4 regions of the Agrobacterium salinitolerans genome follow, and region 4 is predicted to be linked to each of the others. Evidence: predicted binding sites of a transcription regulator. Region 4 holds the regulator's gene; each other region holds the start of a gene.

Region 1 (2,192 bases), on a different contig from region 4:
GATTATCGCGGGTTGCAGGCGCTCAACATCATCGCCCATTCCTCCTTCGTGGCGATCACCCATCCCGGCCGCGCCTATATTGCGCTCGCCAATTATTATCGCTTCGAAGGTCTGAACGACAACGGCACCACACAGCCGCTCGCCGCTATGGCGGGAGACCGGTTGCAGGAACTCGGCAAGCTGCTGGGCGGCCTACTCCGCGTCGTTTACCTCTTCTCGGCCTCGATGCCGGGCGTCGTCGACCACCTGAAATTTCGCAAATCCGGCAACCCCGATCTCGATATGGAATTCGTCGTGCCGCACGATTATTGCGATTTCGCCGGCGAGCGACTGGATGGCCGCCTGCAGCAATTGGCGAAGCTGACGGGCAAGCGGCTGGCCTTCGTGTTCGAGTAACGAACGGCGATGTTTCCGTTTTGTGACAGGAACGGTTCTTGTGTACGCTATGACCAGCGCTCGCAAAATGCTTCTATGTCGCTCGACTGAAAGTCGGAAAGCCGCGCCATGATTGTTTCGAATGGCCAGTCCCACCATGCGATTGAAGACAGCTTTTCCGCGATGGATCGCGAAAATCGTTCGCGAATGATCTTCGCGGGAACGCCGCCGACGATGGTGTAGGGCGGCACATCTTTGGTGACGACCGCGCCGGCGGCGAGCACTGCGCCGTCTCCAACCGTGACACCTGGCAAGACGATAACGCCGTGACCGATCCAGACATCGTGACCGATGATGGCGCGATCCGCCTTGCGCCGCTCGAAAAAGGCGCCATCGCGCACGGCATCCGCAGAATAATATTCAGGGCAATAGCTGAAACGGTGCATGGATGGCCGGTCCATGGGATGGTTCGGAGCGCCTATCCTGACCTCTGCGGCGATGGCACAGAATTTTCCGATCGTTGCATCGCCGACCATGCAACGGGGTCCAAGGTAGGAGTAATTGCCGAGGTCGGCATTGTGCAGGGCGGTGTCAGCCAGAATTTCGCAGCATTCGCCGATATTGGAATCTCTTATGCTCGCCGTCGCATGGATGACGGTCTCTGCGATTTTCGGGCGCTTGATCTGTGCGGTCGAATCCATTCCAGCCTCCGAATTTGCGCCTGCTTAACCGGTGATGATGAAGGTGCTGTGACGTGGAATGGCAAAAGGTGTCCGGCCGGGCATCCTTCTGAAACGCAGATCGCGCGTGCCGCCGCGTGCCGCGAAGCCCTGTCTTACGCCGAGCGTATCACTTGCCAGGGACATCTGCCGCGGCAGGCGTTTTCTTCCAGTAGTGGTCGGATATGTTTTGCGCGTTCCGGATAAGGTGGCCGGCGATGTCGGGGTCGCCGCCCTCGAAGGTTTTCGGGTCGGCCCCGCATAACATCAGGAAGAGCTGCTGATGGGCGACAGCGGCAAAATAATCGTGGGGCGGTGGCTGCATGTCGGAACCAACGGCCCGGAACGCCTCAGTGACCTCTTTGCTGGCATGTTCGAGTGCTGCATGAACGGATGCCATCATCGCTGCTTCCGTCCGCACCAATATGTCCTGAACTTGCCGCTCAGCCGGTGTCAGAACCGGGCAACTCTCACTCATCGAATGTCTCTCCTGTCGGTGCAACCATTTTGCTGGCGATATTATCGCATGGATTGTGTCCGCTTTGCGGGAAAGATTGCAATCATGGTCCTGAAACGCGACACACGCGACACACTGGTTGACCACCGTGCCGCGATGCGCGGATCGAAACGGCAATGGGCTGGTGTTGCTTTGCAAACGGCTCAGCCGTGCCCGAGCGCCTTGCGGATGCAGGCGCTGAGATAGGCATATTGCAACGGCGTTATTGTCGCCATGGCTTCGGTGCGGCTGGCAAGCCTGTCCTGATAGCCGACCGGAACATCGAACTGGCTAAACGTGAAATCCCAGCGCGTGCCTTCAACGATATTGTAAAAATGCTCGGTGCCGCTGACGGCGGTTTTGGCGAGTTCGCCGCCAAGAATATCCTGCACCACCAGCGCGGTGACGCTGCCTTGGCCCTTGGCGGGGTTTTCCCGCGACCAGAAGCCGCTCGTCTCGCCCGACCAACTCTTCTTCAGGGCGTAATAAAGTCTTTCTGCATGGTCCTGCATGAAACGTCTTCTTTTCCATACGTATGTTTCGGTTAAAGCATTTTCAGCAGAAGTGCGCTCGGTTTACGTCTGAAAATGCGCAAAAACAAA
Region 2 (2,192 bases), 580 kb from region 4:
TCTTCGAGATAGACCCACTGGTTGCGGATGTCAGGCGAAAGCCGGCCTTCGATGACGCTCTTTTCGGCAGCGGTGCGGAAGATGACGCGCGCGCCGGATGCCGCGGTGCGGCTGATCTGCGACCATAATTCGTTGAGCTGCGTGTCCGTCATCCAGTCCTGCGCATCGAGGAGGATATAGCGGTCGACGGCGCATGCCGGCTTTTTGGAGAGAAGCTCGGTATAGGTGGCGTGGTGCACGGCAACGCGTGCGGTGTTGTTGCGGATCGTTTCGTAATATTCCGACTTGAGATAGGCGGGCAGGGCACCCTCATGCGGTTCGGGATAACGGCGCGCGAAGGCCTGCCAGGCGAAATAATTGTCGCTGAGCGGGAAGTTGCAGGCGAGCTTTTCCAGCCGCTCCTTGAGCACGGACGCAACCGTGCCATCGGCGGAAAGGCTGGCCAGCTCGTCATATTGGCGCGGCGGAATGCCGAGGCCGAAGAGCGAGCTTTTGCGCTTCGTCAGCCAGCGCACCACCGGCTTGTCGAAAAGGGGTGCGACCTTGCTGTCGAAAAACTGGCGCTGTTCGTCCAGCGTTCGGGTCTTGGCCATTTCGGTGAGCTTCACGCCGTGCAGCCGGGCCATGAAATGACCGGCGCCGATGAAGCGGCCGAGCAGGCCGGTGCGATAGATATTCCTGTCGAAGACAGAGATGCGGCGGCGGCCGGAAAGGGTGCGCTTCGACCAGTATGCCTTGGTCGTGGCGTCGAGATGCTCGGCGATGAAGCGGTCATAACCGATGCTGTTGCTGCGGTGGTTGGCGCGGCCGAAGTGGCGCACCACGTCCTGATGGGCGGGCAGATGGCGGAAGGCGGCGAGCTTCAGCTTGTTCAGCGCAATGTGGTGCGGGTTGAGGTCCACGACATCGATGCTGGCCGGATTGCGGGAGAGGTAGGCCAGCATGTTGCAGCCGCCCGAGCCGATGGTGACGATGCGGTGGCCTTCGCCAAGCTCCATGGCCTCCATGTCGATTTCCGGGTCTTCCCATATCTGCGGATAGACGAGGCCGGAAAAGAGGACGCCGAAGAACCGCTCGGACAGACCGCTTTTGGAGAGTGCCTTGTGCTGGAGCAATGCAGACTTCAGTTTCGTGTTCTTGCTGAAGCCGGTCTTGGGTGCCGCACTCGTCATATGTTCACCTCTCAGTCGATTGAGAGGCGTCTACAGCCGTCACACTACAGTTTGATGACAGGGGCTGTGGGTGAAAACAATGAGACGAAAAGACGCTGTGAAACGATCGGCGTCTAAGTTGCCACGAATCCAGACTGCATTCCCAATGCAGCCGGAGGCCATCACTTGCGCAGAACGTGCAGCATGCCCTTGCGCTTGGCGTCGTAGTAATAACCGCGCGCGTAAAGCCGGACCGCGTTATCGCGGTCGTTACCCGCCACAACCCATGCGCCGCGCAGATATTTGACGGCGTATTTGAGGTTGGTTTCGGCATCGAGCAGGCCGGAAGCGGGACCATCGAAGCCCATGGAGCGGGCCGTGGCATGCCTGATCTGCATCAGGCCGAAATTGCCGCTGCTATAGGCGCCGGGATTATACATGCTTTCACGCCGCACCACTCGGTGAACCAGATCTTCCGGCACATCGTACATGGTGGCGTATTTGGTAATAAGGCCGCTGAGCTTTTCGCGTCCGACCGGGGCCGCCATCGATTCGTTCTGGCGGATAGCGGCAAGCGCGGCGTTGGTCGGGCCGGCGGCATAGGCCAGAACCGTGCTGTCCGGCTTTGGCAGCGGAATGACTTTGCGTTCGGCCGTCAGTTCAGTGCCGATGGAGGGCGAACCGGGCGGCGGCGGCGCGGGCGGGAAGCTGCCCTTGACGGCAACCACCTGCGGCAGATCGGCAGCGGCATTGTGGGCAGCCGGCTTGGCCGCCATGTCGGCCGTTTCGATGGCTGCGGCCGCCGGAGTGGCGCTTGTCGGTGCGAGTGCCGTGGCCGTGGTCGGCGCAGATGTCGTCACACTCGCTTGGGCGACTTCGTTCTGCTGCGGTTGCATCTGGGCGGCGATGGCTGCGGCCGCAGCAATTTCAGAAGCCGGCGGCAGCGCCACGCGTCCGCCCTTGACGGCGACGGCGGTGGGAAGTGCCGCAGGCTGGGAAGAGGTTGCGGTTTCGGCGGTCTTAACCGTTGCTGCTGCTGCC
Region 3 (2,192 bases), on a different contig from region 4:
GAGGCGGAGAGGTCGCCTTCGACGCCAATCGTGTTTTTTGCGTAACGGGTCGCCTCATAGGGACCATGTCCCTGAAGGGTGACGGCGAAGAGGAAGAGCGGGTTCTGCGCCTTTTCGGCCGTCGCCATGATCTCGTCCATCAGCGCATCGTCGGAGGCAAAGTTGCCGCGTTTTTCCATGGCCGGCAGCGTCTCTTCGGAGCGGAATTCCTCGAAGCCGAAATTCGCATAGACCTGCTTGCGGTTCCAGAACCATTCCTGGAAGGGATGCATGGCGATGGCGGAATAACCTTCGCCACGGAAGAAGCTGGCGAGCGAGGGCACCGGGCGGCGGATATATTGCTGATAGGGAATGCTGCCATAGGGCAGGAAGGCGTTGGAGAAGCCGGTCAGCGCCTCGAATTCCACATTCGCCGTCATGCCGCCGAACTCCGGGGAAAAGACATTGCCGGACCGTTTGGCGCGGATCGTCGGCATGGGATCGTCGGAGAGCTTCACATTTTCAAGCCGCTTCGGATCCCACAGCGATTCGCTCATCAGCATGATGACATCGGGGTAATCGCCCTTGTTGGCGGCGAAGGCGGCGGGCTTGGATGTCAGGTCGGCGATGGCATTTTCGCCATACCCCTGCGGCGCTGCGACATTGGCCATCGGAATATTGAAGGCGAAGGCCATCAGGAAGCCGTTATGGCGGTAATTTTCCTGCTGATCCCACATCATGGGAATGATGTTGAGGCGATCGCGCACCCAGGAATAATGCGAATAGTCCATAAGCGAGGCAAGACCGGCGAGAAGCGGCAGCGCCAGCGCGAGACCAGCGGCGCGTTCGCGCCAGCTCAGGCCCGGTGAGTGGCGGCGCGCCAGCAGCCAGAGGCCCGTAAGTGCCGCAATCGTGGCAAAGATGCCGAGGGCGACGAGGGCTGCCGTCATCGGCTGAGCCCTCAGCATGGTCGGCAGAAGCTCGAGGATCTGGCGGCCGAATAAGAGGTCGGATGGATAAAGAGGATCGGAGAGATAGGTCTGCTTCTGCGCCGAAATCAGCCCCGTCAGCGCGCAGAGCGGCGCAAGCGCGATCAGCGACAGGTAACGCCTGCCAAGAAGTGCATCCAGTGCCACGAGGAGGGCGAGCACGGCGGCAATGGTGGTCATTCCGGGGCGGGCGGAGGAGGTGAGGAAAGCGCCGACATCGGTGAGCGAGCCCCGCGCGATCCACTCCAGCGCCACAACCAGCACGACGGACGCGACCGTCAGATTGGCAAGCGTATAGGCCGTGCCCGAAAGCTTGGAAAGGCTCCTTGTCCATGCAGGCGAAAAGACGAAACCAGCCTTTTCGGAAGCCGTTGTTTTTGGCGCCGAATGTTTCAAACCCATACTCCGGTATTGCAGGCGGCACGACCGATCCAGGGAGGTGAATCGGGTGTCGCAAAAGTGTCATGTAACTGTCACATAAGCGCGATGAACGCGACATGAACTTTGAAGAGTCTGGCCGGTGCGGCGATAACCTTAGCGTGAAGGCGCGCGGCCGAAGCGTAACGGGCGCCGCCATGCAATTGCCGCGTTGCGGAGCGGCCACGGGCGCGGTATTGAAAAGCCATGAGCGACAGACACGATATAGAGAACCATCTCCGGATTGCCGTCGGGCAGTTCAATCCCACCGTTGGCGACGTGGCGGGCAATCTCGCCAAGGCGCGCGAGGCAAGGGCCGATGCGGCGACGCAGGGCGCCGATCTTCTGCTCCTGACGGAGCTGTTCATATCCGGCTATCCGCCGGAAGACTTGGTGCTGAAGCCGGCTTTCCTGAAAGCCTGCCTGAAAGCGGTGGAAGAGCTGGCGGCGGAGACCGCCGATGGCGGGCCGGGCGTGGTCATCGGCTTTCCGCGACAGGGCGAGACGGGCCGGCACAATTCCGTGGCGCTGCTGGATGGCGGAAAGATCGTCGCGCTGCGCGACAAGATCGACCTGCCGAATTACGGCGAGTTCGACGAGAAGCGGGTTTTCTCTGAAGGGTCGATTTCCGGGCCTTATAATTTCCGTGGCGTGCGGATCGGCATTCCGATCTGCGAGGAAATCTGGAACGACATGGGTGTCTGTGAAACACTCGCCGAAAGCGGGGCGGAAATCCTGCTGGTGCCGAACGGTTCGCCCTATTATCGCGGCAAGCTGGATGTGCGCCATCAGGTGGCGCTGCGGCAG
Region 4 (2,192 bases):
TTGCCACGGAGTCTGCGTGGCACTAGGTTAATCGCTAATTACTAGACTGCATTGCGGCGGAACTAGTCACCGAAAATCAGGCAGAAACCACGCTCGCGGCACGCCCGCGAGGCGGAGATGGATTCTGCCGACATTATACGCGACGAGCGGAGAAGCGGCATGAACTGGACAGACGAACGGGTCGAAAAACTCAAGAAATTGTGGTCCGAGGGACTTAGCGCCAGCCAGATAGCAGCGCAGCTGGGCGGTGTCAGCCGTAATGCCGTCATCGGCAAGGTCCACCGTCTCAACCTGCCGGGTCGCGTCAAGGCCGGCGGCCCGGTCACTTCGGCGCGTTCCGCGCCCAAGCGCGCCGCCGCTCCTGCCCCGCGCGCGACGAATTTCGCGGGCCGTGTCGGCACAGCGCCTGCTCGGGTTCTGACCCGTTCCAACGCAGCAACGGCTCTTCAGGAAGAGATCGGCATCGAGACCGCGGAAGTCCTCGATTACGTTCCTTCCAGAAACGTCGTCACCCCGATTTCCCGTCGCCTGACGTTGACGGAACTGACGGAGCGCACCTGCAAGTGGCCGGTCGGCGATCCCTTGAAAGACGATTTCCATTTCTGCGGTTGTGAAGCGCTGGAATCGTCACCCTATTGCAAGTTCCATGCGAAACTCGCCTACCAGCCGGTAAGCGAACGTCGCAAAGCTTGAGTGTTGCGGCACGCATTCGACACTCAAAAACTACGGGCCTTCGGGCCCGTTTTTTTATGGCAAAACTCAAGGCGGTCCCGGAATGGGCGCACGCTGTTTGAGAGGCGCTCCCAATTCCTCTTCTTCCGCCTTCTGCGGATGTAAAATCGCGACACGCCCTTGCGGCAAATACTTTGAGTTCGTCGGCGACGTGCCGCGCCATCCCTCCTGTCTGGTTTCACCGCGCAATCCGACTCTCAGCAGACCGTCTGTCGCCTTCAAAAACAACAAGGACACGCGTTGGGGAAGGTTCGAATTCAGAAGGCCCGCCACCATCCCGGCTGCGGGCCTTCTGAATTTTGGGAATTTTTCCCGAGTGAAACCATCGGTTTCGGTTTCCTCAGGCTTCCATTGAATATCCGGCGCCGCGCACGGTGCGGATGACATCTTGCATATGCGAAAAATTGAGCGCCTTGCGCAGACGTCCGACATGCACGTCGACGGTGCGTTCGTCCACATAGATATCGTGACCCCAGACGCCATCCAGCAATTGTGAGCGGGAAAACACCCGGCCGGGAGAGGTCATCAGGAATTCCAGCAGGCGGAACTCCGTTGGGCCGAGGCGCACTTCGCGGCTCTTGCGGTGAACGCGATGGGTCTCGCGATCCAGTTCGATATCGCCGCATTTCAGCACCGAAGACAGAACCTCGGGGCGAGCCCGGCGCAGCATGGCCTTGACCCGGGCCATGAGTTCCGGTGTCGAGAACGGCTTGACGACATAATCGTCGGCGCCGGTGGCGAGGCCGCGAACCCTTTCGCTTTCCTCACCGCGCGCCGTCAGCATGATGATGGGCAGGCGTTCGGTTTCCGGCCGCATTCTGAGCCGACGGCACAGTTCGATACCGGAAACGCCGGGAAGCATCCAATCCAGGATAAGAAGGTCTGGAATACGTTCCTGCAGCCGAATTTCGGCCTCGTCTCCACGGGGTATCGTGTCGACGTCATATCCCTCAGCCTCGAGATTGTAACGAAGCAGCACGCTCAGCGCTTCCTCATCTTCCACAACTGCAATCTTGGGCACCATATACTAACTCCGCAAGCCGCTGCCTGTCTGTTACTCGGTCACCGAACCGAGCGTGTTGGAACTGTCATCCTTAGGACGCTCGCCTTCCGGCTGGCTGCCGGTGGTCATGTAATAGATCGTCTCGGCGATATTGGTGGCGTGGTCGCCGATACGCTCGATGTTCTTGGCGCAGAACAGAAGATGCGTGCAGGTAGTGATGTTGCGCGGATCTTCCATCATGTAGGTCAAAAGCTCACGGAAGAGCGACGTGTACATGGCGTCGATTTCCTCGTCGCGCTCGCGGATGGCATTTGCCTTCTCCGCCGAACGTGTCGAATAGACGTCGAGGACTTCCTTGAGCTGTACCAGCGCCAGTTCCGAGAGGTGTTCGATGCCACGGGCGAGCTTGCGCGGCACGCCGGTGCCGGCAACCGCGATGACACGCTTGGCAGTATTC

The links. The regulator PhoB, encoded in region 4, activates phosphate uptake and scavenging genes when phosphate is short. The targets are predictions, from matches to a motif close to TGTCATNNANCTGTCAT.
Region 1: a site for PhoB is predicted at 1,114-1,130, ahead of O9X91_RS14615 (DapH/DapD/GlmU-related protein). Genes of this name have one in related genera too.
Region 2: a site for PhoB is predicted at 1,216-1,232, ahead of O9X91_RS04770 (BtaA family protein). Genes of this name have one in related genera too.
Region 3: a site for PhoB is predicted at 1,429-1,445, ahead of O9X91_RS12345 (LTA synthase family protein). Genes of this name have one in related genera too.

The regions. Positions count from the first base shown of each region.
Region 1 covers NZ_JAPZLN010000003.1:537,547-539,738, reverse strand. The annotation lists gene ppx (exopolyphosphatase) at 1-396, shown strand, start outside; gene O9X91_RS14615 (DapH/DapD/GlmU-related protein) at 444-1,076, opposite strand; gene O9X91_RS14610 (hypothetical protein) at 1,225-1,572, opposite strand; gene O9X91_RS14605 (YunG family protein) at 1,755-2,102, opposite strand.
Region 2 covers NZ_JAPZLN010000001.1:973,606-975,797, reverse strand. The annotation lists gene O9X91_RS04770 (BtaA family protein) at 1-1,172, opposite strand, end outside; gene O9X91_RS04765 (transglycosylase SLT domain-containing protein) at 1,334-2,192, opposite strand, start outside.
Region 3 covers NZ_JAPZLN010000003.1:75,500-77,691, forward strand. The annotation lists gene O9X91_RS12345 (LTA synthase family protein) at 1-1,370, opposite strand, end outside; gene O9X91_RS12350 (NAD+ synthase) at 1,593-2,192, shown strand, end outside.
Region 4 covers NZ_JAPZLN010000001.1:390,626-392,817, forward strand. The annotation lists gene O9X91_RS01840 (GcrA family cell cycle regulator) at 160-693, shown strand; gene phoB (phosphate regulon transcriptional regulator PhoB) at 1,073-1,756, opposite strand; gene phoU (phosphate signaling complex protein PhoU) at 1,787-2,192, opposite strand, start outside.